2 regions of the Fodinibius salinus genome follow, and region 1 is predicted to be linked to the other one. Evidence: riboswitches for the same ligand, from Rfam matches in the RefSeq annotation. Region 1 holds a riboswitch; the other holds the start of a gene.
What was found. A riboswitch is a leader RNA that binds a small molecule or an ion and turns the genes downstream of it on or off. The one in region 1 is predicted to bind thiamine pyrophosphate.
Positions count from the first base shown of each region.

Region 2: another riboswitch for thiamine pyrophosphate. It lies ahead of thiL (thiamine-phosphate kinase); the one in region 1 lies ahead of LX73_RS08900 (TonB-dependent receptor).

Region 1 covers NZ_VNHY01000002.1:894,575-910,035, reverse strand. The annotation lists gene LX73_RS08915 (PAS domain S-box protein) at 1-545, opposite strand, end outside; gene LX73_RS08910 (DUF2911 domain-containing protein) at 800-1,345, shown strand; gene LX73_RS08905 (DMT family transporter) at 1,370-2,368, shown strand; gene LX73_RS08900 (TonB-dependent receptor) at 2,675-5,113, opposite strand; TPP riboswitch at 5,195-5,290, opposite strand; gene LX73_RS08895 (M14 family metallopeptidase) at 5,575-8,097, opposite strand; gene LX73_RS08890 (nuclear transport factor 2 family protein) at 8,111-8,551, opposite strand; gene polX (DNA polymerase/3'-5' exonuclease PolX) at 8,749-10,500, shown strand; gene LX73_RS08880 (CHRD domain-containing protein) at 10,586-11,047, shown strand; gene yaaA (peroxide stress protein YaaA) at 11,283-12,044, shown strand; gene LX73_RS08870 (DUF6503 family protein) at 12,266-13,018, opposite strand; gene LX73_RS08865 (methylenetetrahydrofolate reductase) at 13,242-14,210, opposite strand; gene metH (methionine synthase) at 14,555-15,461, shown strand, end outside.
Region 2 covers NZ_VNHY01000002.1:683,557-699,017, reverse strand. The annotation lists gene LX73_RS07980 (gamma carbonic anhydrase family protein) at 1-550, opposite strand, end outside; gene thiE (thiamine phosphate synthase) at 612-1,226, opposite strand; gene thiE (thiamine phosphate synthase) at 1,599-2,231, opposite strand; gene thiG (thiazole synthase) at 2,218-3,006, opposite strand; gene thiS (sulfur carrier protein ThiS) at 3,028-3,231, opposite strand; gene thiO (glycine oxidase ThiO) at 3,245-4,372, opposite strand; gene LX73_RS07950 (energy-coupling factor transporter transmembrane component T family protein) at 4,384-5,184, opposite strand; gene LX73_RS07945 (ABC transporter ATP-binding protein) at 5,174-6,679, opposite strand; gene LX73_RS07940 (ECF transporter S component) at 6,683-7,264, opposite strand; gene tenA (thiaminase II) at 7,277-7,951, opposite strand; gene thiD (bifunctional hydroxymethylpyrimidine kinase/phosphomethylpyrimidine kinase) at 7,980-8,807, opposite strand; gene thiL (thiamine-phosphate kinase) at 8,812-9,849, opposite strand; TPP riboswitch at 9,896-9,991, opposite strand; gene LX73_RS07920 (DsbA family protein) at 10,087-10,677, opposite strand; gene LX73_RS07915 (M20/M25/M40 family metallo-hydrolase) at 10,745-12,403, opposite strand; gene LX73_RS07910 (DUF2339 domain-containing protein) at 12,493-14,220, opposite strand; gene LX73_RS07905 (SDR family oxidoreductase) at 14,435-15,247, shown strand; gene LX73_RS07900 (aldehyde dehydrogenase) at 15,252-15,461, shown strand, end outside.

The DNA of each region.
Region 1 (15,461 bases):
CCCATACAATCATCTATCGAGTAACCCGTCCGTTCGGTCCAAGAGCTATTTAATAATGTAATATTTCCATCGCTATCCAACGAATAGGCAATATCATTAATGTGATTGACAATAGACTGATATTTTCGCTGGCTTTCTTTTAGTGCTAATTCTGCTTTCTTTCGCTCGGTAATGTCAATAGATGATCCATAAACCACCTCATTACCGTTGGAATCTTCGGCAAGGGTAAGCTCATCCCGTAACCAAATATAAACACCATCTTTTCGCTTAAACCGATATTCATTGATAATGCTTATACCTTGGGACATTACTTCTTCGAATCCCTCAAAGACAGCTGTCTTATCATCGGGGTGAATACGATCAGACCACCCATTCTCCCGCTCTAATAGATAGGAAGTAGAAAAACCTAAAATGTTTTTTGCACTTTCGCTTACTGAAACTAAAGGAAATTCATCAGTAGAGGCACAGGCAAATAAAATAACTGTTCCTCTATTTAAAATTTTACCTGTTCCATCAGAAAACGAATAGCGATTGTTTTCACTCATGATATTATATTGTATGACTCTAACGCTATTCTAACCCCCATTGTTAGTTATTAAATATTAAAAAAAAATACCATAATCTAATTCTCATAATGTAATAGTTTGTTATACTGATGCTATGTCATGATTTATAAGCGGAGTTATTCTCAAAACGACATAGCCACTGCTTAAACAAAGATTATAAATAAACGAAAAAACAATATTTTTAGTTACACTAACTTGCTAAATAAATAAACCCTAAATAAATCGACGGTGTTATGAAGTCAGTTCAAACATATCTTAAAATCACGGCATTTGCTTTTTTGGGAGTTATGCTTTTTACCAGCTTGGGTACTGCTCAAGATCGCGGAAATAAAAAAGCACGAACAAGTCCGAATGCATCTGTCAGCCAGACAATCGGAACTACTCAGGTTTCTATTACCTATGGGCGCCCCTCTGTTAATGAACGTGAAGTTTTTGGTGGATTAGAAGCCTATGGTGAGGTTTGGCGAACGGGAGCTAATGAATCTACGGCTATTACTTTTTCGGATGATGTAATGATTGAAGGAAAAAAAGTAGAAGCCGGTACTTATTCACTTTATACTATTCCACGCAAAGATACATGGACTATAATCCTCAATTCTAAATTGTCATGGGGCACGCAATATGATAAAAGTAAGGATGTACTGCGTGTTAAAGTTCCTTCTAAAGAAGCGTCGCACATGGAACAATTTTTAATTTCTTTCCATAACGTTACCAACAGTTCGGCGGAATGTGTGCTTCACTGGAAGAATACTAAGGTTCCGTTCACAATCGAAGTATAGAATTTAAGCAATATTGCAAATTCGTTGAACAATAATACCTTTTCCCGGGGTGGGACACTCTCCCATCACGGGATCCTTATATTTTTTGTTTTTCTCTGGGGTGCTAATTTCATTCTAGCAGAAATTGCCCTTCTGGAGATGTCTCCCATATCATTTAGCGTATCACGGTTTGCTATGGGCGGGATTGCTATGTTTTTGGTAATGTACCTGCAATATCGTTCGGAATGCCGCCAAACTAATAATAAAATTTCCTTTTTACCTCAGATAAAAAAAGAAGACTGGCCAAGACTATTATTTATCTCGGTCATTGGTGCGACGCTGGCTCCCTGGCTTGGTATTGAGGGGTTAGGACTAACCCACGGCGCACGGGCATCACTTTGGCTGGCTCTGGGCCCTGCGGTGAGCACGGGATTTGGTTATATGTTTAGCACCGAAGAAATGGGAGGCTATGGTTACTTAGGCGTCGTTCTAGCTGTTGTGGGCACAATTATCTTAGCTTGGGATGGATTACAACCTGAGCAGGGATATTGGTTAGGAGATGCTATTTTAATTATTGCACTTATCCTTACCGTTATTGAACTGCACCTTATTAAACCCCTAGCTAATAAATACGGTTCCGTACCCATTGTCGCTCTTCGTACTGCCATTGGCGGTACGTTATATATCCTCATTGCCTCTCCTGATCTTATTGTTGTGTCTTGGAAATCACTTGGACTATGGACCTGGATTGCCATCATTGCCGGCGGTGCTATTGGCGTGGGCGTTGGCCAATGGGTAAAGGTACGAGCCCTTAAAAAACTTGGTCCTACACAGGTGGTACTTTATGGTAATATGGTGCCCATTGCAGCCTTGTTTATTGCCTGGCTCAGTATTGGCGAAAACCCGTCCCGGCTGGAGATTATATCCGCCGTATTCATTATTACCGGCGCCATTTTTATACAAGTAATAGACGACCGAGCCAGTACAGATGAAAAAGAAATATCAAATGATGAAGATGTGCGATTCTTTACCAATGCAGAATAATTGTAGCTTTTCAAGTTGGAATTTTGATGTCAGTTTGGTAGAAGTTTCAGGCATGCCCCAGAATGCATAAATCTTTTATTTGCTATATAAACAACCAGCGAAAAATCAGTAGCCGGTTATTGCCCGATTGCAATTTTCTTCCCCGATATGCATAAAATCCCATCCGCTTCTAATTCTGCTTTATCCGTTAAGAATTAACCTTAACAGCTGCGTCAAGCTTCCACACTTTAGAGCTATACATTACAAAAAGAAAGGGCCGACTTTCCAGCCGACCCTTTCTAAATCACGATGTTTATACATATCTATCTAGAAGTTAAACGAGAGCTGTAGCAAAAAATTGCGTCCGGCCTGCGGATAATAATAATTGCTGTATTCTTTTTGTCCTCCGGAAATATATCCAAAGGTATATCCATCGGACTCATACATCTCATTAAGCATATTATTAACCACAAACGTTATTTTAATAGCTTGTAACGACGGTACCGTCTCCCAGTTGTATCTTATACGCAAATTATTTACAACATACGGATCAAGCGACCGGCTTTTGGTCTGTGTATTATCCAAGTATTGTCGAGAAACATACTTTGCTGACCACTGAGCTGACAAGCCTCTCTTAGAAAATTGAAGCATAGTATTTGCAACAACATCCGGAGAAAAAGAGATGTTAGTATCTGTATAAACATTCGTCTCTTGTGATCCAGTATCATAATTATCGACATACTGCGTATATTGCTCAATTTTATTGCGGCTGAAGGTTGCATTGGCCGACCATTCCAGACTTGGCAACAGCTGTGCTCCAGCCTGTAGCTCTATACCTGCACGATAACTACTGGGCACATTCTGCCGCACGTTGGATCCCACATCATTAATTTCGCCGGTTAAGATAAGCTGGTCCTGATAATTCATATAGTAGAAATTCGCTCCCACTGAAAACCAATCAAAAGATCCTTTATATCCGGCTTCCCAGTCGTAAAGGGTTTCATGCGACGGACGATTTTCGGGAGTAGAATCCACATATTCGTCGCGTGTGGGCTCTTTGTTCGCCACGCTGAATGACGCATAGGCCCGATGGCGCTGATTAATATTATACGTCAACCCGGCTTTGGGATTAAAGAAAGTGAGACGATCTTTTTGTTGTACATCCACAATCTGTTGACCACCACCCTGAGCCGGCTGTCGATCTTTACCCAAGAATTCGTACGTAATATGACGAATCTGGGCATCTGCATAGGCAGTGAGCCCATCGATAATTTGATAGCTGGCTTTGATATAGGAATTAAAATCTGTCTTCAACGCATTGTTCTGATAGTATCGTTTATCAGCATTAGTATCTCCGGCAAAACGCGCCCAGACAACCTCTCCAAAATGGTCACCGTCATATTCATTATATCCGCCGCCGAGTGTGAGTGACCAACGGTCCGAGGGCACATATTCAGTTGAAAAGACAGCGCCGTAAAAGTGATTGTCGAGCCAAAGCTGTCGCACCAAATCACTTTTCTGAATAGTAGTATCCGGCAGCTGGATATCACTGATGCTGTACTGTGTCAGGTCCTGGGATTCTTGGTATTCTTCGTAATAACCGCGCCCATAAGTATAATGCAATGACCCCCGAGCATCCCAGTTATCGGTAAACTGATAAGAGTAATGCAGCTGATAATGATCCTGCTGGTAATTGTCCGTCTGATTATCATAATACTTCGTATTCCCGCTTTCATCGGTATAGGCTCCTGCGGGATTATAGGTTCTATTGCCATTCTGCAGCCGGCTTTCGGATACACCATACCACGCTTGGTAGGTTTTCTCTTTTCCTGAAAAGACATCTGCACGCAACAAGCTGCGATCACCATGCCTAGCCGCCGACAGATAAAATGATTTCAGATCTGAAGAAGCCCGGTCAATATATCCATCTGATTCTATCTTCGAGAGTCGTCCCTCAAACTGCCAGCCGTTATCCATCAATCCGGAACCCAGCATTACATTAGCTTTGCGGGTGTTAAATGATCCAATAGCTGTATTTACTTCTCCATAGGCCTCGGATTTCATTTCCGACGTTTGAATATTCATCGTTGCTCCAAAAGCGGCAGCTCCATTGGTGGATGTGCCAGCTCCTCGCTGCACCTGTATATTTTCAACTGAAGAAGCTAAATCAGGCATATTCACCCAGAATACACCATGCGATTCGGCATCATTAATGGGAATACCGTTAACCGTCACATTAATGCGACCCTGATCGACACCGCGGATACGCATAGAGGTATAGCCGATGCCTGCTCCGGCATCTGATGTGGTAGTAACCGAAGGACTGCTCCCAATCATATAGGGCATGTCCTGACCCAGATTTTTCTGTTCAATACTGGCTTTGCTGATATTTTCATAAGCCATGGGCGTAGCTTTATCTACGCGAAGTGCCTTCACAAATACCTCATTACTCATCATAGTAGAAGGTGTGAGCGTGATAGTTAACGAGCTTTCAGCTCCGTCAAGCCGAACGATTTTAGCTTTATAGCCAACAAACGTCACTTTTATTTTTTGAGGCGCATCATCGGTAAGCGTCAGTGAAAATGATCCATTCTCATCCGTCGAAACACCATTTGATGTTTGCAACTGGATAATATTAGCCCCGGCCAGCGTTTTGCCGGTCTGCCCGTCTGTTACAGTTCCGCTTATTGTTTGGGCAAAGAGCATAGTACTCATTGCCATGAAAAAACACAGAATGGCTGTGCTTCGAATAATCTTAAAAAACATAAGTTCCTCCGTCTTATTAGATTTATAAGAGCGGGAGATGAACTTGCAAGAAATGCTGATCAATCCGGCAGCAAGGATAAATCCCTGCCAACCTGGTTTCCCTACGCCGGTTTTACCCGGTTCAGGTTCTTAGGGTATGATCTCAGCCTGCTGTTGCAAGCACCCCCAACCTTGGGTATAGTTAGAATGCGCCCTAAGATACAGGCATCAGGGGGAAGTTTCAAAAGATAAGGCTAAATAAATACTGATAGCTCCCAGCGCAGCTGGAAACATTCTCCTCATTTTGATGATAAAGACGTAGGTAGAGAGAAAACAAAAATTACCACCTAAAATAGGCCGCGATTTGCTGGTTCTAGGACCAAGTATTGGAACCAGATCGTGATCGATCCTAGCATTTAAATAAATTGGCTCCTACGCAAAGCATAGGAGCCAGATACAATTACATCATTTGTGATAACAGCTTACTGTCCTACCAAAAACACGGCATTGCCAAACAGCTGCTTGCCATTATACCAGAAAGCGCGGAACAGGGGGTTATCAATCATGTAAACTACCGATCCAGAACCCATATTCTGCACGCCAAAAGTCAGGCTGTTTTGAATACCCTCTTTTGCCTCATGACCCAAAAAACCGCTCATGTGTGCTCCTTCTTTGGTAACACCCACATTCCAGCCATTCTCCAGATATTGGTAGCTACTGGTATTGAGCTTCAACGAAAAGTAGTTACCTTTGTAGCCGAAAGCCAGTGGATGCGTGTTATCCATCGTAACCTTGAAAATGGATCCCGGATTAAAACTGGAAATACTTTCGCGCTGCTGCTCACCGTATTTGTCTAATTGGTTAGCCACTTCTGCACTTTCACTTTCATCATCTTTCTTCCGCTTCAAAGCAAATCTCTCTTTGCCGGCCAGCAAATTATTACCACCCTGCACGGCAATTAGCTTGCCACCTGAAGAAATCCACTCTTTAATTTCGCCAAGCCGATCACTATCCAGCTCGTCACCATAATAAGACGGCAGAATCAGCACATCATATTTACTAAGATCAACATCACCGAAATAATTAGTATCCAGCATCGTCAGCGGATAGTTAATCTGCTTGTCAAAATAGTGCCAAATTTCGCCGACCATACCTGCATCTGTACCGCTGCCCGAAAGCAGTGCTACCCGCGGAGGTTCCAAATAGCGCACCGACGATGAGCCAAAGTCGGGCCCTGACTCTACAAATCCCGTTGAGGCTGCATACAGCTGCTGGTTATGCTTGTTCGCAATCTCTTGTACAGTGCTGTCAAAATCCTTAGTGAAAATCTTATTATCAGAACGTGTAATAATTAACGTTCCACGATCATACGACTGCCCATCCACAGTAAAAGACTTTTGCGCAAAACGAACTCTGATCTCTTGCTTGAGTAGATCACTGAGTAAACCTATATCTTCCAAATCTTGCCACTTAGCCAGATAGGCATACGGTTTGCCAGAAATCTCATTTTCCAACTCTTTCTTTGGGGCCGATGCCTGTTCTACATCCAAACGTTGCTTCAGCGCATAACCGTCCAGACCATAAGCATAATGCTGTCCCCAAGCTGTAATATCATAAGTTACGGAATCAGAAAGCTCTGGCTTGGGCTCAAACAAAATGCGCGCCATTACAGATTTGGGCTGATAAACGCTCACCAGGTAGTCATCCTTACTAACTGAAACTTCTTCGCTCTCTCCGGTCTCGTAGTTATATCCCCTCAACGATTGTGACTGCGTGGGCTGCCCATACTTTACCTTGTGTTTATCTAATAAATCAAACAGTGCCTGCAGCTTATCCGGATTGTTATCGCCTTTAATCACAAACGTCTCGTATTCTCCCTGGGGGTTATTTTGAGCCCTGTCATAGTAACTGCTAAACTCACTGACCAGCCTGCCCGCATTTTTCGAGCTGATCTCTACTGTTGATAATCCCGTTGTATGATGATGGGTCAACCGATCGTTAAGCGTAAGCGTATCCCCCTCGGTTTTAAGGATGCCGAGTCCTGCCAGGCTGTGACCGGCTTGCTCGTAAGTCATGCCGATTGCACCATTAAAAATGGGATAGGTATCCCCATAGCTGGGATAAAAAAGATCGAACACTTCGCGCGTAAAGTAGAGCCAATTGTTTTTATTAAAGTACTTTGCATGATTTTGACCAATGGTAAATTGGAATTCCGACTGCCAATCGGTAATCGCATTATGAAACGGCTTGGCTGCCGGCGCAAAATAATAGGGAGAATCATATTCCTGCTCATGGAAATCAACATGAATATGAGGCATCCATTTTTGATACTCTGCAATACGATGACGGCTCTCCTTCTGAGTAAGCCACGCCCAGTCACGGTTCAGATCAAAATAATAGTGATTCGTACGTCCACCGGGCCACGGCTCGTGATGTTCGCGAGCATTGAGATGTACATTCGGCTGGGTTCCCACGGTCTGCTTGTACCAATAAACGTAGCGGTCGCGCCCGTCGGGATTGAGCATGGGATCTATAATAACCACTGTATTCTGCAGCCATTTTTTTGTGCGCGCATTATCAGGACGCACAAGTTCGTAAATCGTCTTCATGGCCGCCTCACTGCTGGAGGTCTCATTACCATGCACATTATAACTGAGCCACACAATGGCGGTACTGTCGCCGGTGGGGGTACCATCACGCAAACCGGTGCGCTTTAGGTTGTTAGTACGGATTTCTTGCAGCTTATCCATATTCTTCCTAGCTGAAATATAGGCAAGCATAAGTTGCCGTCCCTCGTTTGTAGTTCCATACTGATTCGTTTTCACCTGTGGCGATTGCTCAGCCACATGCCAGAAATAGTCCATAACTTTGTGGTGAGGGGTCCACTGACTGCCCAACTCATAACCAAGAAATTCAGAGGGTGCTTGCAACCCGGATTGTGCTTTTAAGCCAGTCGAAATGAAGAGTAGAAAAAACAGAGGGTATAGAAATCGTAGCTTAGTCATTACTTATTACTCGTCAGTTAGAATTATTCGAAGATTGTTCTTGCAGCGCCTTTTCAACTTGGGCTACCACCGTATCGGCAATAGTATTGGGAATGGGAATAGACAAATTATAGTGCGCAATCTTCCATTCTCCTTTTTGATAGATCAATACGCCGCTACCGCGAGCCGGGCCCAGGTTGGGGGTATCCAAAGACTCATCAAACCAGGCTGTGCGACCGTTATCAGAAAAAGAAACATGCCGTTCAACGGGGGTGAAATTCCATGCTTTTCCGCGGTCAAAATAGGGCTTGGCCCAAGGACGGAATTCCGCGACCGTCCACCGCTCAGTAGCATCTGTACCCATAAAAATGGCACTGTCACTTGCAAAATGATTAAAATAACGTCCAAAATCTGCATCTTCAGCCGCATTGTGCCAGTCATCCAGCACCTGATTAACTTTATCTGTTGAGGGCACTCTATCTAAGGATCCTGTACAAGAAACAGCGCAAAGCACGACGAACAATATCAAGTATTTTTTCATAGTAAATATTGGGTTATTTGAATTTTTAATGGTACTAAATGGTTCTTAATTCCCAAAACTAGAACAGTTATCTTTTAGAACTTTTCCACCGAATCCAATAATTTCTTTCAAAAATAACTGAACTACATCTTATGTCCATAACTAATGCTGAAATTGCCGATCGGTTACGCGAAATTTATCAGCTGATGCAGCTGGCCGGTGAAAATCGTTTTCGCGCCATTGCCTTTGATCGCGCCGCCCAAACAATCGAATCTCTCAATGACGATATCAATGAATATATTGAAAATGATACGCTAACTAACATCAAAGGTATTGGCGATTCTATTGCTGAGGATATCACCTCTTATGCTAAAACAGGCACTATTGAAGTACTTGAAAGCCTGCGCGAGCAAATTCCGGAGGGTATCATCAAATGGCTGGAGATATCTGGCCTGGGGCCCAAGAATATTGCCAAAATACACCAGCAGCTGGATATTACAGAACTAGATGAACTCAAAGAAGCCTGCCAAGACGGACGGGTGGCCTCCCTCGACGGACTGGGGGAAAAGTCAGCTCAGAAAATTGCTAAATCTATTGAGTGGATGCAACAGTTTGACCAACGATGCCGACTTGACGAAGCACTGGATATTGCCGGGCCTATCTATGATTTTCTTAAAAAGTTAGAAGGCGTTGAAGCTATTGATGTTGCCGGCTCGCTGCGCCGGTACAAAGAAACCATCGGCGATGTGGATATCCTGATTGGTGCTAAAGAAGAAGATATTGACCAGCTATTTGACGCCTTTGTTGACCACGAACTGGTAGTAGAAGTGCTGGGCCGCGGAGAAACCAAAAGCTCCATCCGCACCGAAAATGGCCGTCAGGTAGATCTACGCATCGTTAAACCCGAACAATTTGCAGCCGCTCTCATGTACTTTACCGGCAGCAAAGAACATAACGTTGTGCTACGCCAGCGTGCTCGCGAACGGGGACTTTCACTCAACGAATATGGTCTCTTTAAGTTAAATGATGAAGGCGATACCAATTTTGAGAAGCCCATTGATTACGATTCTGAAAGTGATATCTATCAACATCTGGACCTAAACTTTATCCCGCCTGAACTGCGCGAAGATCACGGTGAAATTACTTTTTATGAAGAAAATGAGTCTATGAATCTTGTCGAAGAAGGTGACATTCGCGGCGTCATCCACGCACACAGTACTTATAGCGACGGCAAGTTTTCAATTAAAGAAATGGCCGAAGCCTGTATAGAACGCGGCTATGAGTATTTGGGCATTACTGACCATTCCCAAACGGCGGCCTATGCGGGCGGACTTTCGGTAGATAAAATCAAAGAACAATGGGAAGAAGTAGATCAGCTTAACGAAGAATACGGATCTGATTTTCGCATCTTCAAAGGCATAGAATCAGATATCCTTAGTGACGGGAGTCTCGATTATGAGAATGAAATTCTAGAAAGTTTCGACTTTGTGATTGCCAGCGTCCACAACGGACTGGGTATGAATCGCCCAAAAATGATGAACCGTTTCCGTACAGCCATCAAAAATCCTTTCACCAGTATTGTGGGCCACCCGACCGGGCGCCTGTTGCTGAAACGCGACGGCAGTGACCTGGACATGAATGAGCTTATTGAGCTGGCAGCCAAGCACAATACAGCTATCGAAATTAATGCTAACCCCCACCGGCTGGATCTCGACTGGCGCCATGGCAACAAGGCTAAAGAGGTGGGGCTCATGTCATCAATCAATCCTGATGCACACAGCAAAAAAGGTATTGATCACATCCCCTACGGTGTGCATATTGCCCGTAAAGCCAAATTTGAAAAGGAGCGTATCCTCAACACCAAAAGTAAGGATGAAGTAGCAAAGTGGTTTGCATCATCATAAAATATTTACCTTTGTACGAAGTTTTATATACGAGTAGTTTATATATTTGATCTGTTAAAATCCTGTTTTGAATAATAGCTGACTTATGAACACCTCATATAATATTACGTACATTTTTATCGCTGCTCTTTTAGTGACCTTGGCAGGTCCATTGGCAACTAGTGCCCAGCAATCTGCGGATGTCTACCTGGGAGGACACAAGATGCAGCCCAAGGTACAAACCAGCGGTTCGGGCATGGTTACTGTTACCCTTAAAGATGATAGCCTAACGGTAGAAGGTGATTTTGAATATTTAACCGGCAACTATTCGGGCGCATATATCATGTATGATATTAAGAAACGACCTGACAACCAGCTGTTTTCTTTAACGGCGGATGTAAATGAAAACAAAAGGTCAGGTACTTTTTCTACCGAACAAAACCGGTTTCAACTTTCAAAAGCCGAACAAAAGCTGATTAAAGAAGGTAGTCTTTACATTATGATAAGCTCTTTTGAGCACCAAACCGGGGAAATAAGGGGCAATATTCCGGCAATGAGCAATAAGTAAAATTCACTCATGATATCATCAAGTGTAATGCTAAGTGCTTCGCGGGCCACACCAATCCTCGTACCTAAAAGAAAAATTGCACCGTCGGTACTACAACACCTAAACTGATTGCAGTTGTATTTTTATTTATGATCATTCCTGCTGATTTTCAACATTATATATGGAATGAAATCATTTCTAAAAAGAGTTATATAACCTAATAAAAACAAGAACTTACCATTAACATCTCCAGCTTATGAAAATCGTTTTATCTCCTGCCAAATCATTGGACTATGACCGAGAATTGCCGACCGATCGCGCTACACAACCTCGTTTTTTGGATGAAGCTGAAACACTGAACAACAAACTGGCACAGATATCGAAAGACGAACTAAAGGACCTTATGGACATCAGCCAAAACCTGGCCGACTTGAACTACGAACGGTATCAAAAATTTTCCACACCTTTTACCAAAGATAATGCACGTCCCTGCATTTATGCTTTTAACGGATCGGCTTTCAAAGAGCTGGATGCTTATACTATCGATGATTCACATTTGGATACCCTTCAAAACAGCCTCCGCATATTGTCGGGCATGTACGGAGTACTACGTCCGCTGGACCTGATGCAACCCTACCGTCTGGAGATGGGGACCAAAATGCAGGTTAACGGCCATGATAAGCTGTACGAATTTTGGGGCGATAGTATCACCGAGGCGCTAAATGATGAACTTGACGATGATGAACTGTTTGTCAACCTAGCCAGCAAAGAATATTTCAAGGCATTGGATGCAGACAAGCTGAATGTGGACGTCATAAAACCAAAATTCAAAGACTACAAAAATGGTGATTTAAAAGTCATCGGCTTCTATGCTAAAAAGAACCGCGGAACTATGAGCCGTTACCTAGTCGAACATGAGGTTGACACATACGAAGGTCTGCTGGGATTTAACGGCAATGACTACAGCTATAGCGAAGAGCATACTGAAGACAGGAATAAGCCGGTTTTTGTACGGTAAAAGATCACCGTAGGGGCGTATTACAATACGCCCCTACTAACTCTTACCTTCCTAAGGAAAGGCGGTTTGAAAGGTTGGAAGTTGAAAGTTATTTCAACTCCTATAAAGTGCTATTATAAAAAAAATTCTAATCCATCCAGCCCGTATATCTAATTTGGTTTAAGCTAAGGATCTTTGCTCTTTCGTTGGAAACTCTGTGATATCCTGAGCGCACTTTTTGGTTAGTTGCGATCTAAAATATCAACCGTAACACTATCGAGGTTAACCTCAGAGACTTTATTAAGAGTGTCAGCTTGGAAATACGTCTCGTAATTTTCGAGGGGGCGCTCCATATCCGGTCCGCCATAGTTATGGTAGTCGGCAAATAGGATGCCTTCCACGTTGCGTACATTATAGGCCTCTCGAAAACGCGTACCCCCGTCACCGGTATGAAAGCGATATGCCAGGTAATCCATGGTGTATTCTGTTTGGTGGATCCAATAAATATACCGATCCTGGTAGTCGGTGCCCCCACCCTGCTGGTCAAAAGTTACTTCAATTTCGTAGTATGGCTCTTCCCTAATTTTAGTGTGGCCCAATAACTTCTTGTTTACGGCAGCATCATTCAACTTATAGGGCAGCAATGCAAAATAAACCACAGAGTTTAATCCATTGGCATATGCGGTGGAATCTTCTTTTGACAGTGCTACAAGTGTATCATTAGCTGTGCGGCGAAAGCCGTCGTTGGTAAGCCGGTCGGTAAAAGTGCCTGTGGAATCGCTGATCGTTCGGCGGTAAGTAAAACTATTGCCGTTTTGCTTAACCGTATATTGAGTACCTCGGAAATCAAATGAAATAACAGAATGGCTGTAAGCATCACCGCCGTGAGTTTCTATGGCTTTATTGATGATGGATTGCCCATCATGCGGCTTGGAACAGTAGCTAAACAAAAAGATAGCGGCAAGTACTGCTGAGGAAATAATGATTTTTTTCATAGCGGAAAGAAATACAAATCCAAGATTATAGTTAATTGGTGGACTGTGAAAAACCATCTCAATAACTGCCGTCGTGACCCCCATGGATCCAAGGCTTGGCGATCTCCATTCGTAAAGCGGTTACCAGACTACCTCATCTCCTCCACCTCACTCACAGTAACTGAAGGGTCTGAAAGCCCCTTATAATAATTTTAAACATCCATTGAGATAAACAGCGTTCAATCTACCGACTTGCTACTTCGTGCCCCAGCGGCAGCTTGTCAATGGCATCCAGTGCGGGCGTAGGATCTCCCATTATATAAAAATGGATACCGGGCACGCCGCCTTCGAGCAGCTCGGTACACTGCTGAGCTGCCCATTCTATACCAATTTCACGGACGTTATCAACATCGGCCTGAACTTCTTCGGACAACTCCTCCGGAATATTGAGGTGAAAATACTTAGGTAGAAAATTGAGATGGCGTTCGCGTGTAAGCACCTTAAGTCCCGGCACAATGGGACATTCAATGCCCGCCTCCCGGCATTTTTCTACAAAGTTGAAGTATGCCTCGTTATCAAAAAACATCTGCGTTACAATATAATCCCCGCCGGCATCTACCTTCTTTTTGAGCTGTTGGATATCAAAATCAAGATTGGGCGCCTCAAAATGTTTTTCGGGATAACCGGCCACTCCAACACAAAAGTCTGTCTCCTGTGCGTTGACGATATCTTCGAGATACTGTCCCCGATTCATATCTGCAACTTGCTCAACAAGGTTGAGTGCATAGTTGTTAAAAGTGCCATTTTTATAGCGCGGCACTGAATCATCGGGTGAATCCCCGCGAACGGTAAGTACATTATCAATCCCCAGATAGTTAAGCTCAATCAGGGCATCTTCGGTCTCCTCTTTAGTAAAACCTTCACAAATGAGGTGCGGCACAGGGTCCACATCATATTTATGCTTGATGGCTGCGCAAAGCCCAATAGTACCAGGCCGTTTTCGCTTGATATGGCGCTTGACGGTACCGTCGCCCAGTTCCTCATAATATGACTCGGCTGCATGATAGGTTACATCAATAAAGGGTGGATTGTACTTCATTACCTTATCGAGTGACCTAAAAACCTTGTCCACCGACCCTCCGCGCTTCGGAGGGATAATTTCAAATGAAATCAGTGGTTCATCTGCTTGATCGTAGTGTTCAATAACTTTCATTTACTCTGCTATTCTTTGTATCTTTGGGATCCTTAAACATTTCAGCTTGCTGTGCTGTTTTCCAACGAGAATCTAACGGTGTCTAAGGTAAGCACTTCGCAGCTTAGTTGAAAAGTTTTTGCGCAACCACAAGTACCTTATAATTAATTACCTGATAATGTTGATGCTTTAAGTACCATTTATAACTGATCAATCTCTTTTAGCCCCCCTCTTTTCTAAGAGGATTTTCTAACAGTCTAAACTTCAAGACTCCCTCCTTACTTCCCCAAACTATTTGGCGAAAAAGGAGAACAAGAGGATCTACTTGAACAGTTGATACATTATCTGATTTTAAAAAAAATCTTATGACATTTGAACAAATAAAGGATCAGCTACAGGATCGCATTCTCGTTATGGATGGTGCGATGGGTACCATGATCCAAAATCAAGACCTCTCCGAAGAAGATTACCGCGGCGAACGTTTTGCCGACTTTAAAAACGCTGACCTACAAGGCAATAATGACCTACTCAGCCTCACCCAGCCGGATATCATCAAAGATATTCACCGCCAATTCTTGGCCGCGGGCTCTGATATTATTGAAACCAACACTTTTAACAGCACTTCTATTTCGCAGGCTGATTACGAAATGCAGGATCTGGCCTATGAGCTGAATGTGGCGGCGGCAAAAAATGCCCGTGAAGTAGCAGATACGTTTACTGAAAAAAATCCCAACAAGCCCCGGCTTGTGGCCGGTGCCATTGGTCCCACCAATAAAACGTTGTCTCTTTCGCCGGATGTGGAAGATCCCGGCTACCGCGACATCACATTTGATCAGCTTAAAGAAGCATATTCCGAACAAATACGAGGACTCGTTGAAGGTGGCGTGGATATCCTGCTCGTGGAAACAATCTTTGATACACTGAACGCCAAAGCAGCTATTTATGCCATCCATAAATTCCAGGAAGAAACTGGTAAAGAAATTCCGGTGATGATTTCGGGTACCATTGTTGACCAGAGCGGTCGTACGCTATCGGGACAGACAACCGAGGCTTTCTGGATCTCGGTATCTCATACCAAAAATTTGATAAGTGTAGGTCTCAATTGTTCCCTGGGCTCCGAACAAATGCGTCCATATATTGAAGAATTAGCAAATGTGGCTACTTGCCACACCAGCCTCTACCCTAATGCCGGCCTGCCCGATGAGATGGGAGAATATAATGAGACGCCAGAGTTTATGGCCGATCAGCTGCGGGAATATGCTGAATCGGATT
Region 2 (15,461 bases), 210 kb from region 1:
ACTTCCGATCATCTTCATAAAAAGGATTCTCCTCGTAGGTATCTTTTTTCATATAAGTGCGGGCATATTTTACATAGTTATCCGCATGCTCTTTAATAGAGGCAATCTCCTCTTCGGTAAGTTTACGTGTCTTTTCTACCGGACTGCCCATATACATATATCCCGATTCCAATCGCTTGCCGGGTGGCACCAAGCTTCCTGCCGCTACAATAACATCCGATTCAACCACTACTTCATCCAAAATAGTAGCATGGATACCAATAAGCGCTCGATCATGAATAGTACAACCGTGAATCATCGCATTATGACCAATGGTAACCTCATCGCCAATCTTTGTTGGCCCGGTTTCATTCATTACATGGATACAACTGTTATCCTGCACATTTGTTCGATCTCCTACTTCAATCCAGTTAACATCGCCGCGAATAGTAACGTTAAACCAGGCGCTGCTCTCCTCCCCAAAAGTGACATCACCAATTACATCTGCACTGGGTGCTACAAAAGACGACTCAGGAAACTGGGGCTTTTTATTTAGAAACTCGTAAACCATAGACACCTCTTTTTTACTCAAATATTTTCATGTCAAAGATAGGTAAAAGGCGTGCCCCTTGCTATTGAAAAGACTCTACTAACTCAGCTGCTGCTTGTTCTGGATTTTCTGCCCGGCATATCGCCGAGCTCACTGCAATTATATCTGCACCTGCATCAATCACCTGCGGAGCATTTTTCAACGTTATTCCTCCTATAGCTACCAGGGGAACCTCGACCTCTTGGCGCACCCTCCTTAAGGTATCCAATCCCCGCGGGGCATACTGCTTCTCTTTTGTGGAGCTCTCAAAAATGTGTCCCAATGCCACATAATCTGCACCTGCCCTTTCAACTTGCCGGGCCTCTTCCAAACTTGCCGAAGTTCCGCCTACTATAACTTCCTCTCCCAAAAACTGTTTAACTTCTGAAATAGGAAGGTCATCCTGCCCCAGGTGTACCCCATCCGCGCCGCCTACCTTTGCAAGGTCGGGCCGATCATTTACGACCAACAGCTGCGACCCTTTGCTTTTGAGATTCATAATCTCTCGAATCTCTGCCAGCACTTTTCGGTCTGACCGTCTCTTATCCCGATACTGAACCATCTGTATTCCGGCCCGATAAGCAGCATCTGCCAACTCAACGTGGGAATAGCGATCTTGCCCTTCCACATCTGTTATTAAGTATATTCCTTGCAACATCTTCTTTCTCATTTCTGGTACCTAGTGTAGTTATTGGTTAATTGGTAAAGTGGTTATTTTGTTGTCCCCGGTATGTAGTCAGGTAAATGAGCGTTTGCCATATTCGGAGTTCTGGGCTGGGTGGGTGACCTTAGTATTTTAGTGATTAAGTGTTAAGTGACCACAGGGCACCAAAGCTACAAAGTAAAACCGCTGACGGTGGACGGATGACCGCTAGCGGGCTATGGACAACCAACGCCCCCAACCTCCAGCTTCCAATGAACAAATAACTGATAACCAATAACAAAATCGTTGACGCAGATAGATACATTCACTGGGATAATGACTTTACTTTCTTACTGGTAATACCACTAGTACAATTCAAAATTCAATTCAGAGCTGCCCGAGATGCTCTTTAAAACTATTCACTTGTTGAACCACATTATCCGCTTTCATTACTGCTGAAATTCCTGCTACCCCGAAAGCACCGGCCTGCAAACAGGGGTCAACTTTTTCAGGAGTTATCCCTCCCACAGCAAAAACCGGAACTGAGAACTGTTCAGCAACTTCCTTCAACTTATTAATTCCTTGCGGATCACCATATTTTGCCTTTGATGCCGTGTAGTACACCGGCCCAAAAAGCAAAAAGTCTGCTCCTTCTTTCTCTGCACGCTTAGCCGCCTTCTTCGAATGTACACTCATCCCTACCGTAAGTTTCGGCCAACTGCTTTTTATAGCCATGGGAGGAATCCCATTCTCAGGACAGTGTACACCATCAGCGTCCAGCAACTGTGCTATATCTGCGCGACGATTAACAAACAACCTGGTGTTGTATTCATTGGTAATACTTCTCATCTTCTTGCCTAAAGCAACAAGCGATTTATCAGTCATATCCTTTTCTCGCAACTGAACAGCCCGCACTCCGGCTTTACAAGCACGTTCCACCGTTTCCAAGAGCGATCGTTTGTCAGGAGCTTTGCGATTCGTAATCAAATAATAACGAAAATTGATACTACTGTTCTTCACGATCCACCTCAATTAGCCCTTCTTCCGGGCTCGAAGCTTTGGCATACAACCTCTTAGGCATACGTCCCGACTCCAACGCCAGACGCCCGGCCTCTATACTTTTCTTCATCGCTTCAGCCATCTTTACCGGATGCTTCGCCTGAGAAATTGCGGAGTTCATCAAAACCGCATCCATTCCCAGCTCCATAGCAATTGCCGCATCCGAAGCCGTTCCTACTCCTGCATCCACAATAACCGGCACGTCCACCAAGTCTTTTATGATGCGCAGGTTATAAGGATTTCGGATCCCCATCCCCGAACCAATAGGTGCACCCAAGGGCATCACGGCGGCACACCCCATATCTGCTAATTTACGGCAGGTAATAGGATCATCGTTGGCGTAAGGCAGGACTACGAAATCCTCAAGAATGAGCTTTTCGGCAGCTTTTAAAAGCTCCGGCACATCGGGGAACAGGGTTTCGTCATCCCCAATAACTTCCAGCTTCACCCAGTTGGTTCCCAGGGCTTCGCGTCCAAGTTTGGCCGTGGTAATAGCTTCTTCGGCGGTATAACATCCAGCCGTGTTGGGCAGCAAAAAGTAGCCGTCATCCTGGAGATACTTAAGAACATTTTCGCCCTCATCCGTATTTAGATTGGCACGGCGTAGAGCCACAGTCACCATTTCGGTACCGCTGGCCCGCAAAGCCTCGCGCATCGTTTCCGGATCGGGAAATCGACCACTGCCTACAATTAATCGAGAATCAAATTCTCGGTCAGCAATTTGTAATGAACTCATAAAAATCTGCTCCTTTTATATTTATCCGCCTTGGGTAGCCCGGATTATTTCAACCTTATCGCCGTCGTTTAGCTGGCAGTCCTGCCATTGCTCTCGTGCAATGACCGTGCTGTTTACAGCAACGGCAACCCCTTTTTCGCTATGTTCAATATCAAAAGACTGAAGTAATTTTTGTAATGTCTCTGCTTCCGTCTTTTCCTGTTCTCCATTTACTGTTAATTCCATCACTATATCTTCACTAATTTGCATTAAATCGTTGTGGACGGAAAGGAGCAAGCCAATCCGATACTTCTTCATCTAATATTTCATTAACCAAGGCATAAACGGTTAGCGGCATTAACATAATTCCATGGCGGTAGTGTCCCGTTGCATAATATAATCCCGATATATCACTTTCTCCTATTATAGGTCGGTGATCTTTGCCGGCGGGTCGCAGACCTGCAACCGTTTCTACCAATGGCAGCTCATAAATAGCCGGAACCATTTCCCAACCATGTTCCAGCAATTCTTTCTGCGCGCCGGCAGTGGGCCGTTTATCAAACCCTTTCTCTTCGGCTGTTGCCCCAAGACGAATAGTACCATCTTCTTTAGGTACCAGGTACATCCGTGGGGAGCGAATAATTCCTTTGAGCGGGCAATCATCCGTTTGTTCAAGCGTTAAAATTTGTCCTTTTTCGGGCCTTATGGGAGGTAACTGCTGACCAGGTATGCCAGCTAGTTGTTGTGACCAACAACCTGCCGCAACAACAACCTGATCAACAGCGTGTTCCTCCTCTTCCGCAATAACGTTCATCGCGGTCTCTCTTTTAATTTCAACTTCCTCAACTTTTGTATGCTCTCTGACAGTACCGCCCAGCTTTTCAAAAGCGTTTTCCATCGCCTTTAACAACTTTCTGTTATCAATCTGGGCATCATCAGGCAGCCACAGTCCCGACACCACATTGGGTGACAACAGCGGCTCGCGCTCCCGGGCTTCTGTGCCGGTAAAGAGTTCTACATCCAGTTCTAACTCTTTTCTAAATTCGTACAAACGTTTTAGCTTCTCTGTATCATCGCGATCGATACCGGTCATGAGGGTACCGCAGGTATCGAGAACGGGCACATTATCTGTATCCTCAGAAAGCTCATCCAACAAACGGGGATACATGTTCAAGCTCTGCTCACCAAAGCGCATAAGCTTGATCTCTTCAAACCCCGCCTCGGCATAGGGTGCTAACATACCACCTGCCACCCAGCTGGCCTCTTTTCCTATTTTGCCTTTTTCAAAAATTGTAACATTTGCACCGCGACGTACCAGCTGCCAGCCGATACCCAGACCGATAATACCGCCACCAATAATTGCTATATGTTCTGTCTTATTACTCATAATTACTTTTATTAGCTGTTAAAACGCACATCTGTTATTTCAAATAACGGCCATTGTACGCCTACGGTCCATGCCCCCACGAAAATACCAACCCAACAAATGACCATGAGTCCATCTGCGGACGAAAAACCGGGTTGATAGTAATATGTTCGTTGTACACTGCTATTAAAACGACGTGCTTCCATAGCAACAGCAATACGCTGTGCTCTTCTTATACTCTGGGCCAACAGAGGAATAGCATATCGCCGTATTTTCTGCCACCACCCATTCAATCCTCTGTTTGACGTAACACCTCTCACCTTATACGCTTTTTGTAATGTCTTAAACTCTTCAAAAATAAGAGGGAGCAAACGCAATGATGCCATAAAACCATACGCATAACGCGGAGGCAGCCTCAATTGCTGCATCATTGAATAGAACAGTAATACCGGTCGGGTGGTAAGGGCAAAAAGCAGTCCAATTAATCCGAAGCTGAGGGCACGAAGTCCAATATGAACCCCTCTATAAAAGCTTTCCCGGCTTACCACCGCCGGCCCCCATTGCCACCATACCGTATCTCCCTTTCCGAAAAGAATCATCGAAGCTCCTGTTGAAAGAAAAACAAACAGAAAAGGTAACGTAAACAGTAGCACCCTGCTTTGGGGCTGTCCCGATCCCAACAGTAGCATTCCGACCAATCCTGCTACCAGTGGTATCATAACATTAATATTATGAATAAAGAGTACTGCAAAAATACCCCCCATCATAAGCACCAGTTTTAGTGATGGATTAATACGAGAAATCCACGACGAATATTCTTCTTTATACAACATGGCTCGTCCCCTCTTTTACTTGAAAACGGTCTCCCATGTGATCAGCCTGTAGCTTACCACCTTCAACCTCCCAAACACGTGTGGCGTATCGTCGTACAATTTGCGGGTCATGCGTAACCATTAACAGGGATGTACCCTGGGCCCGATACCTCTCCAGTTCCTCAAGAATGGCAAAGGTATTGCCCGCATCCTGCCCAAATGTAGGCTCATCCAACAACAACAATTTGCGATCTGCAACCAGTGCGGATGCTACACTAAGACGACGTTGTTGGCCGGTAGATAACCGATAGGGATTTTCATCAGCTAATTCTTTTAAGCCAAACCGTTTTAAAACCTGTTCTACTTTACTGTCTATTTGTTGATCTGGCAGCTGCTCTTTCTGTAACGTAAAAGCCACCTCTTCATAAACACTTTGAGCAACAAACTGAAGCTCCGGATTCTGAAAAATAAAACCAATCTCAGATGCCACTTCTGCGGTATCACTAATCAGTTGCCCCTGCAGGCTTACTGCTCCTTCTGTGGTAATTAGTTTCATTAGTGCCATCAACAGCGAGCTCTTGCCCGCACCGTTGGGACCGGTAATAGTAATCCATTCTCCCTCCTGGACCTTAACCTCAGGCATGGTAATGCAAGCCTTCTCATCATAAAACCCTTTAAGATGTTCAATACCGAGCAATGGAGGTTCAGACTTATCTAAAAAATTGGTATTGGGCTCTACACCTATTTCACATTCCTGATCGTGAACATTCCAGCTTTCTGAATGCCAGATACCGTACCTATCTAGTAAGGAGCGATGATTCTGTTGTACCTCCTCCGGAGAACCATCAACTACCAATCTCCCTTCTTGATTCAGTACCAATACCCGATCTACAAATTCGACAATCTCTTCAATTTTGTGTTCGACTATCAACAATGTCTTATCACGACCCAATGTACGTACATGCTGCCAAATTTCCGAGGTTCCTTCAGGATCCAGCAAGGCGGTAGGCTCATCCAACACTAGCGTATCCGGCTTTAGAGCCAGTGCCGAAGCCAATGCCAGTCGCTGTTTCTGTCCCTGTGATAATGATGAAATAGGCTGGTGCGCATCTGTAAACCCCAAGCCAACCTGCTGTAGATAGTACTCGATATCACTCGACATATCAGCGCGTGGCACGCCCATATTCTCCAACACAAAAGCGATCTCCTCATCCACATACGGCATACAAAACTGCGAATCGGGATCTTGAAAAACATAGCCCCACGACTCCAGGGTTTTTCGCTCTTCCCATTCAATAGGTTCTTCAATAGCTTCGGGAATAAGCCCTGTTATCACCTTCAATAAAGTAGACTTCCCCGAACCTGAGGGTCCCAGCAACAGCACTTTTTGTCCCTTAAGAATATTTAGTGACAAGCCATCAAACAGCAACGTATTTCTGCTCGAAAACCGAAACCTCAGATCCTTTATTCGCGCCGCTAAATATTCCGTATCGCTATGTGATGCAGGTGCTTTCATATACTAATTGGAGTCTACCGTTGCAGTGCCCACCGGACGAACCAGATCAGCTACACCAGCATCTTCCAGAGCCGAAACCAACCAGTGGCCCATCCAGCCGGCAATAATGACGGCACCCGATAACCGAAACAGAATCAACAGGGAGAGATTCCACAAGGCAAGGTCACCGATATAACCCTGCAGTGAATCCAACAAGAGAGACCCAACTGTTGCTGCCGCCGCCGCTGCCACAGCTACACTAACAGAATACTTCCGATAGCCTACCGCAGCAAACACGAGCTCTGCGGCCAGTCCCTGGGCCACTCCTGACAGCAAGACGGCCAAGCCCCACTCGGATCCCATAAAAAATTCGCCCGAAGCTGCTGCAATCTCTGCCAATAGTCCCACGCCGGGTTTTCTAATAAGCAGGAAAGCCACCGTTGCTGCAATAAACCACATCCCATAGATCAATTGCTCAAGATGCATACCGAGCGGCTTTATGGCGTAGTATAAAGGTCCCCACAACTTATAGATCACCCCAAAAACAAGGGCTACAACTGTGGTAACTAAGATGTCTGAAAGTTTAAGTTGATATCGATTCTTCATCGTTTTATGCACCTATGCCGGCACGGCACTTTTCGGTTCGTGGGGCCACTGCTCCATCTCATAAGCACTGTCCCAAAATTTCCACTCCATCTGCGAAGAACGCACAAAAGCATGCAGCATCTGCTGGCGACGATGTTTGGGCTCTTCTTCCGCAACGCGGTTTGTTATTGTGATAGCCTTTTCAACGCCCTCATTAAACTCTTCTCCCGCATAGGTATCAATCCAATCCTGATAGGGATTATCGGGAGCGGCATTTTCATAAATATGGAGCCCTACCTCACGATATATCCAAAAACAGGGGAGGAGTGCTGCAATAGCAACGGCATTATCTTTCATCGTTGCAGTAGCAAGCAAAAAGTTAGTATAAGCAAAACAAGATGGGGACTTTTGTAGTGGGTTACCGGCATCTAGCCTCTCATAAAACTCGCCGTGCAGTTCCCGCTCCACATCAATAGCATTAGTAGCAAATTCAAGAAACTGTCGAGCCTGCTCATTACTGTCGGATCGAATACCAGCCATCGAAAGTGCCCGAGAATAATCAGAAAGATATAAGGTGTCCTGTTTCAGATAAAAGGTGAAGACCTCTTCCGGCAAAGTGCCATCAGTAAGCTCTTTAATAAAAGGGAGTTTTAAAATACGATCGTAAATAGATTCAATTTCTTGCCAAAGTTCATCAGTAAATTTCATTCCTTTTCAATTCTTTTAGGTTAAAATATTAAATCCAAAATTGGTGAAAATGATGTAACGGTCCACTGCCCCCGCCCATATTATATTGACTACCTGCCGAAATAGCCTGTGTGATATATAGTTTTGCCTGTTCAACTGCTTTAGGCATGGGGTATCCTTTTGCCAAGTAAGCGGCAATAGCGGAAGAGAGGGTACAACCTGTACCGTGGGTATTATTCGTTTCTATACGTTTTGCATTAAATTGATGTAGCTCCGGATCTTTTGATGCGATTGATAAATAATCGATGCTTTCATCCTCCTCAAAATGTCCGCCTTTCAGTAACACTCCGCCAGTGCCAGTTTCCAAGAGGTTCTGGGCGGCTTGCTTCATCGACTCATCGCCGTTTATATCACGCCCCAGTAATCGTTTTGCCTCCGGAATATTTGGCGTAATAAGATCAACAAGAGGAAATAATTCTTCTCTTATCACTTCGATAGCCTCATCCTGTATAAGCTGAGCACCACTTTGAGCAACCATGACCGGATCTAATACAATATTCTTCAGATCATGTTTTTTAATGCGATCCGCGACCACCTCCATAAGAGGCCCGGTAAACAACATTCCTATCTTTACGGCATCGACCTCAAAATCCTCTATCACCACATCGATTTGATCTTTTAAAAACTGTGGCGGCACTTCATGAATAGCCCGTACTTCTTGTGTATTCTGGGCCGTAAGAGCAGCAAACGCTGACATACCGTAACATCCCAAAGCCGAAATAGTCTTTAGATCTGCTTGTACACCGGCCCCACCCCCACTATCAGAAGTGGCAATAGTCAATACACTATCATACGATCGTTTCGAATTGTTTTGCATAAAACTAAGATTCCTTAAAGTGTTTGAACTCCTGTTCTTTGACTTCTACCGGCGATCCATCTCGAAGTATTTCAACTTCAGAATCACCTTTGCTGACACTTCCTATCTGATGTAGAATAGTGCTAAATTTCTGTTTGTATCGCTTTTGCAAATCCTTAACAGCATCTTCGGCTACTGCCAAGAGGAGCCTATAATCTTCTCCTCCTGCCACGGCAAACTCCTGTGCCTGTTTATTGATACCATTTTTTTCATAAAAAGACTTGAAAGCCTGCGACAACGGCAGCTGTTCTAATTCGATATTAAGACGACACTGGCTTTGTTGGGCTATGTGGTGAGCATCTCTCAACAACCCATCGGAGACATCGATCATGGCATGTACCGCTTTTTCTTGACTCAGCCACTGCCCTTTTTCCACTTCCGGCTTTGGCTGTTGGTGACTCTCTAATAACTGCTGGCGCTCTGATTTCGTTAGATGAGCATATTGATCGGGATTTGATAGTATTTTAAGGCCGGCTGCGGAATCTCCCAATGTTCCGGTTACACATAAGACATCACCGACTTTTGCTTCGCTTCGCAATTTTACCTGTCGGGGTTTCCCAACACCCGTAATCGTAATATTGACAATAATATCATTCTGTGACCGAGTAGTATCGCCCCCCAATAGTAAGATATTATGCTTTTTGGCAAGAGCGAGTAATCCATCTCGAAACTGCCTAAGCCAACTTACAGATAGCTCTTTGGGCAGAGCCAGCGATAAGTAAAAGCCATTGGGACGGCCGCCCATTGCTGCAATATCAGAGAGGTTTACGGCCAGTGCTTTATGTCCCAGAAAATGGGCCGAAATATCTTGGCGCCTAAAATGGACATGCTCTACAATAAGATCCGTACTTAGAAACTGCTTAAGTCCGCTGGGTCCTTCTGTTACGGAGCTATCGTCCCCTATACCAATGCCATCTGCAGAGGATAGAGAATCAGCAAAGAGAGCAATAATCTGCTCTTCTGATAAGTCACTTATATTTGGGGAATTCAGCGAATCAGCCATATAAAATATTATGCTGCTCGCCGCCAGAAGGGCAGGAAAAATCAGTACCAATGATTTGTCGTTTCCCTCCGCTGGTGCTAACCAGATCAGGTTACCAGGATTTCATCTCAGCCGCATTCCTGCAGCACTCCTAACGACAAGCAATACGTAATTTCTACGTAAAAGGGAAGCTAGCCTTTTATCCCATGCAATGCAAGCTGGGAACCATAGGATAAAAGTTTTTATAAAACTAGAATATCAGTTTTCCTTCTTTCCAAGATACTTTTCAACTACTTTTTCAAATTCCTCATAATTCTGGGGAAGCTGGGTCAACTTTTCGCCCTCAATAAAAAAGGTAGGCGTAGAATTTACGCCCATATTCATCCCTTCTTGCTTTTGATTCATTACAATACGCTGCGTCTCAGCATCATTAAGATCACTTTTAAACTGCTCCATATCTAAGTTTAGCTTTTTGGCATACCGCTTAAAAGTGGGAATAGGATTTACAGATTCCGACCATCGTTTTTGATTCTTATACAGCATATTATGCATTTCCAAAAACTTGCCTTGGTTCTTCGCCGCTTGTGCTGCCCGTGCCGCCAAAGCCGCAAACTGATGGCTGTTTAACGGATAAAAACGCAGCTTCAGATTAATCTGGTCACCGTATTTATCCTTCAGTTTTTTTACAATCGGATTATAGTATGCACATGCCGGACATTGATAATCACTGTACTCAGTAATTGTTATTGTTGGCTTTTTAGTTTCAGTGTCCTGGGCATCAGCTTCGGACATACCAACGCTTAGTGACAAGATTGCAATGAGAGCTGCTGTTTTGATAAGTAACTTCATAAGGTTCTGCTGTTAATGAAAATTATTCGCTAATTATAACGATGGATTAGACCAAAAGATTCTATATTTATTGGGACGATGCATCTTCAATCATATTTAAACGCGCTTGTTTAAACTCATCACCTTTTTGCCAACGCTGCATGTCTTCGGCATTAATGATGCGGTATCCGACATCAAAAAACAAGCGTACATCCTGCACCATGCCGGCCAGATCCCAATACTTGTTAATTTCGTCATTGACCGTATGATAGTTTGCATTTTGCAGACTGTCCACAGTCTCTGCATAGCCTTCCGGCTTGTCGATAAAATTCGTACCTGAATTAGGAAATATAGCAGGAATCCCTTTCTTGGCCAGCGGAAAATGATCCGAACGATAAAAGTATCCGCGGTCGGGATGCGGATCCGGTTTAACCGTACGACCCTGCTTTTCGGCCAGCTTTTGGATCTGGTCACTTACCGTATTTCGTCCATATCCCACCAATACCAAGTCCTTGGTTTTACCATAGACATTCATACCGTCCAGGTTAATATTTGCCGTTACTTTTCCGGGATGAACTGTGGGATTTGAGGCCCAGTATTTAGAACCCACCAATCCTACTTCCTCTGCTCCCACGAATAAAAATAATACGCTTCGCTTAAGCTGTGGCTGCAACTTTTTGTAAGCACGGGCCATGTTAAGGACAGCGCTTACTCCCGCTGCATTATCCAAAGCCCCATTATTAACAGAGTCTCCTTCAACAGCTTTTGTAATACCCAGATGATCGTGATGGGCGGTAAATACCAAATACTCATCTTTAAGACGATCACTCGTTCCCTCCACAACACCCAACACGTTTTGAGCATCTTGGTTTCGGTAGCTGGCTTCAAGATCTAAGTTCAGTCGCAATCCCTCGAGCGGTACCGGCTCAAACGATCGGCTTTCAGCTGCAGCCAACTGTTCCTGCAGGTTGAGACCCGCACTTTCAAATAACGCTCTGCTGGACTCTTTGGTAAGCCATCCATTTACTTTTGTAGGTGATTGTTCCATTGAGTCATTTCCGCGCAAATAAAATCGCTCACGGCTCCAGCTGTTGGCCACCACATTCCAGCCATATCCCGCCGACGGAGTAGTATGAATAATAAGTACACCTGCAGCACCCATTTCGCGCGCTTTCTCGTACTTATAGTCATACCGACCGTAATACAACCTTGTCTTTCCTTCAAAAAGATCAGCCTTCTTACTGGGATCATTATTTTTTACGACCAGAACCTTTCCTTTCACATCGGCTTCTTTAAAGTCATCCCAGTTTTCTTCGGGCGCCTGAATACCGTATCCCACATAAACTAATTCTGCCTGATCAATGGATACATTCTCGGCCAGATTACTGGGCCAAGCCATAAAATCAGAGTAATATTCAAAACTGCGTACCGTACGGCCATTCTTTGTAATTTGAATAATAGCATCCTCGGCTGTCTTTTGACCAACCAGCGGCACATCCTGTACGTATCCACTATCCGACGCCCCACCCTTTATATCATGTTCTTTCAGCTTACTAACTAAATAGTTAACTGTCTTTTCTGCACCCTCAGTTCCTGTAGCACGCCCTTTAAAGCTATCTGAAGACAGTTTCTCAATGGGCTCTATCAGCTTTTCTTCTGTGATTGATTTTGCGGCCTGATCTATCGGTGACTTTATACAGCCCGCCAGTGAAATACAAACAACAACTAAAAATATCAGCCTTTTCATAATCAGTATTATTTCATTTAAATCATATATTCATAAAATATGACAACCCGTCTCACATATTCTAAACAGCACTAAAAGTAACATAAATTTTATTTATTGCTAAGTTCTCCGCCATCTTTTTTGTCCATAAAATGTGATTGTCCATAGTAGCCCAACAGTAAAAAGACAGCACCAAAACCAATAAAAAGAAAGATGCGCCATATAGCCTGCAGCTGTGACAAATCAACAATAAACAGCTTGGCAACAACTAATAATATGGTGGCCATCCCTGTCAGACGCATCAGTCGTCCGAACTGTATAAACCCTAATATTAATAAGATGGTGGCATAGGCTCCCCACGCTACGGTGATCCATGGCTGGCCGTTTTCTATCAGTGAAAGCTGCTGGTACATCCAAATCAAAAATACCAGGTGGCTAACTATACGATACCCTTTCTTCAGCTTTGTTTGTGACAACCAGCGCGGTATTACCAGTGCACCCACCGCAATGACACCAAGCTGCGTGAAGGGACGAACATTCCAAAGAAGTGGATCAGTACCTGGCCGATAAGCAAATGCCTCGACAACCCATAAAACAACTATACCAAATAGTATATGGCCGGCAATATTGAGTTTCCCATCTCCTGTTTGGTGGGCGATATAACGCAGGCATACGGCCTCAACAGTAAGCGTTACAAAAAGAATGCTTTGCTCCAGCAGAAGCATAAACCCAATAGTGAGCATACCCAGTCCCAACAGCATGTGCGTTGATGCAAGCCCGGTACATTGGTTATTCGTAAGCGGACGATAAAGCAATGCTGCCAGAGCTGATAATCCCATTGCAACATAGCCTGCATGGACCATCGATAACTCCCAAATACCTATTGTCACAGCAAGCATCAGCAATGGAGCAAAAACAACCATGAATTGAACGCTTGGGTTCGGACGAATTTTCTTTTGGCTACGTTTTTGCTCTTTTCCCGGATCGCCCCAACCTTTGCTATCAGATACCCAAAATACATTACGAAATACCGGCAACAGCCATGATCCCAGCAGCCAAACCACGGCTCCGGCCTGCAACATCCAGGACTCAAGTGAAGTATCCGCGGTGGCAATTCCCACCACTATTACCGCTGCACTGCCCAGTGAATACGTCCAAAGTAGCGACTTCCATCCCTTTTGCATATAGATTACGATAACCCCCGCCAGTACCAGCATAGTATAAATCATCAGCAGCACTACACTTCCACCCCCGGTATGCAGCATAAATGGCGTACCAAAAGCACCCAGCGTTCCCACCACCGAAAGTACCGCTTCATCCTGTTGCAGCGACAGCGATAACGCCAGCAGTGTAACTATGATCATAAACGACCAAACAACAGTACTCGGTAGAAATGAATACAGCTGAAATGTTGCAAAACCGGTAATATAGAAGGCCGCAATTCCACCACCCATCAATATTTGTTTAAGTGGACTTTGATCTGTATTCATCTGCAGTCCACCAAAGAAAAGTGTCACCCCAATGCCCAGGCCAATGGCACTTCGGATTGGAGGAATCAGCCATCCCTGATCAACGGAGTATTTAAACAGAAAAGCCACCCCAATCAGTAGTAATGTAATACCAATGCGGTTCAACCACTGTTCATTAAGCTCAAAACCTTTTGATTCCTCCGTCACATCGTCATCAGGGGGCGCTGCTTCCTCCTGTCGGAGAGCAGGAGTAGAAATATTCGACTCATCTTTTTTGGAGGGTACTCCCTTTTCCTCCTCCAAAGCCTTTACCCTTTTTTCTAGCTCATCAATGCGCGACGATAAATTATTTTCTTTTTGATCACCCACCACTCAATATATTTTGTTCAACTACTAATAAAATTATTTGACATGCTGAAAGAGATGCTACCTCAAGATCAGCACAAGGACTTAGAATAACATCATGTCTTAACTTTATAATAAACCACTTTTCTAGAATACTGATATACAAAATTTTCTGCTTCTTCTCTATTGATCACAGTATATTATTACTATACTCTGTGTTCTAAGACAAGATATTTCTATGAGTACAATTGCAAACAGCCATATCCTTATAACCGGCGGCGCAAGCGGCATTGGACTAAAGATGGGGAAAAATGCCCTTGAACGAGGAGCCTCAAAACTGGTTATCTGGGATATAAATACCGAAAAGCTGGAAGAATGCAACAAACAACTTGCCAATTTTCGGGATCGAATCCACACCTATAAAGTGGATGTATCAGATCCTGAACAAATCTACCAGTCGGCGAAAAAACTGCAAGCAGAAATTAATCATCTTGATATTCTTATTAACAATGCCGGTGTTGTTGTGGGCCAACCATTTCAGAAACAGAATATGGCAAACATCAACAAAACTATTGCCGTCAATTTGTTGGGCGTTATGCACACCACCCGCGCTTTTTTGCCCCAGATGATCGAACGTTCTACAGGGCATATCGTCAATATAGCTTCTGCTGTGGCCCACATGGGCAATCCCAATATGTCAGTTTATGCAGGCAGCAAATGGGGCGTTAGGGGATGGTCAGAATCGCTGCGTATTGAGTTAAACAACCAAAATGTCACCGTAACATCTGTAGAACCGGGTTATATTGATACCGGGATGTTTAAAGGAGTAACACCACCGCTGCTCACCCCCCTTTTGGATCCCGAAAATTTAAGCCGACGCATCCTTCGGGCCGTTGAGAAAAATAAAATGCATCTCCGCACGCCATTCATGGTAAAAATACTCCCGTTTTTAAAAGGCATACTGCCCACAAAAGTTTTTGATTTTGTAGCTGGCAAGCTCTTTAAAGCCTATCACTCTATGGATACGTTCACGGGTCGAAACTCAGACTAATAGTATGGAAGAAATCGTCAACATACAGCAGCAGTTTTTCAAACAAGGGCATACTCGTGATGTGGATTTCCGCAAAGAACAGCTGCGCAAAATTAAAAAGCTGCTCAACACTTATGAAGACGATATTTTTGACGCCCTCTTCGCAGATCTGAAAAAGCCGGTCTTCGAAACCTATGAGACCGAGCTGCTTATCCTAAAACATGAAATTGACCAC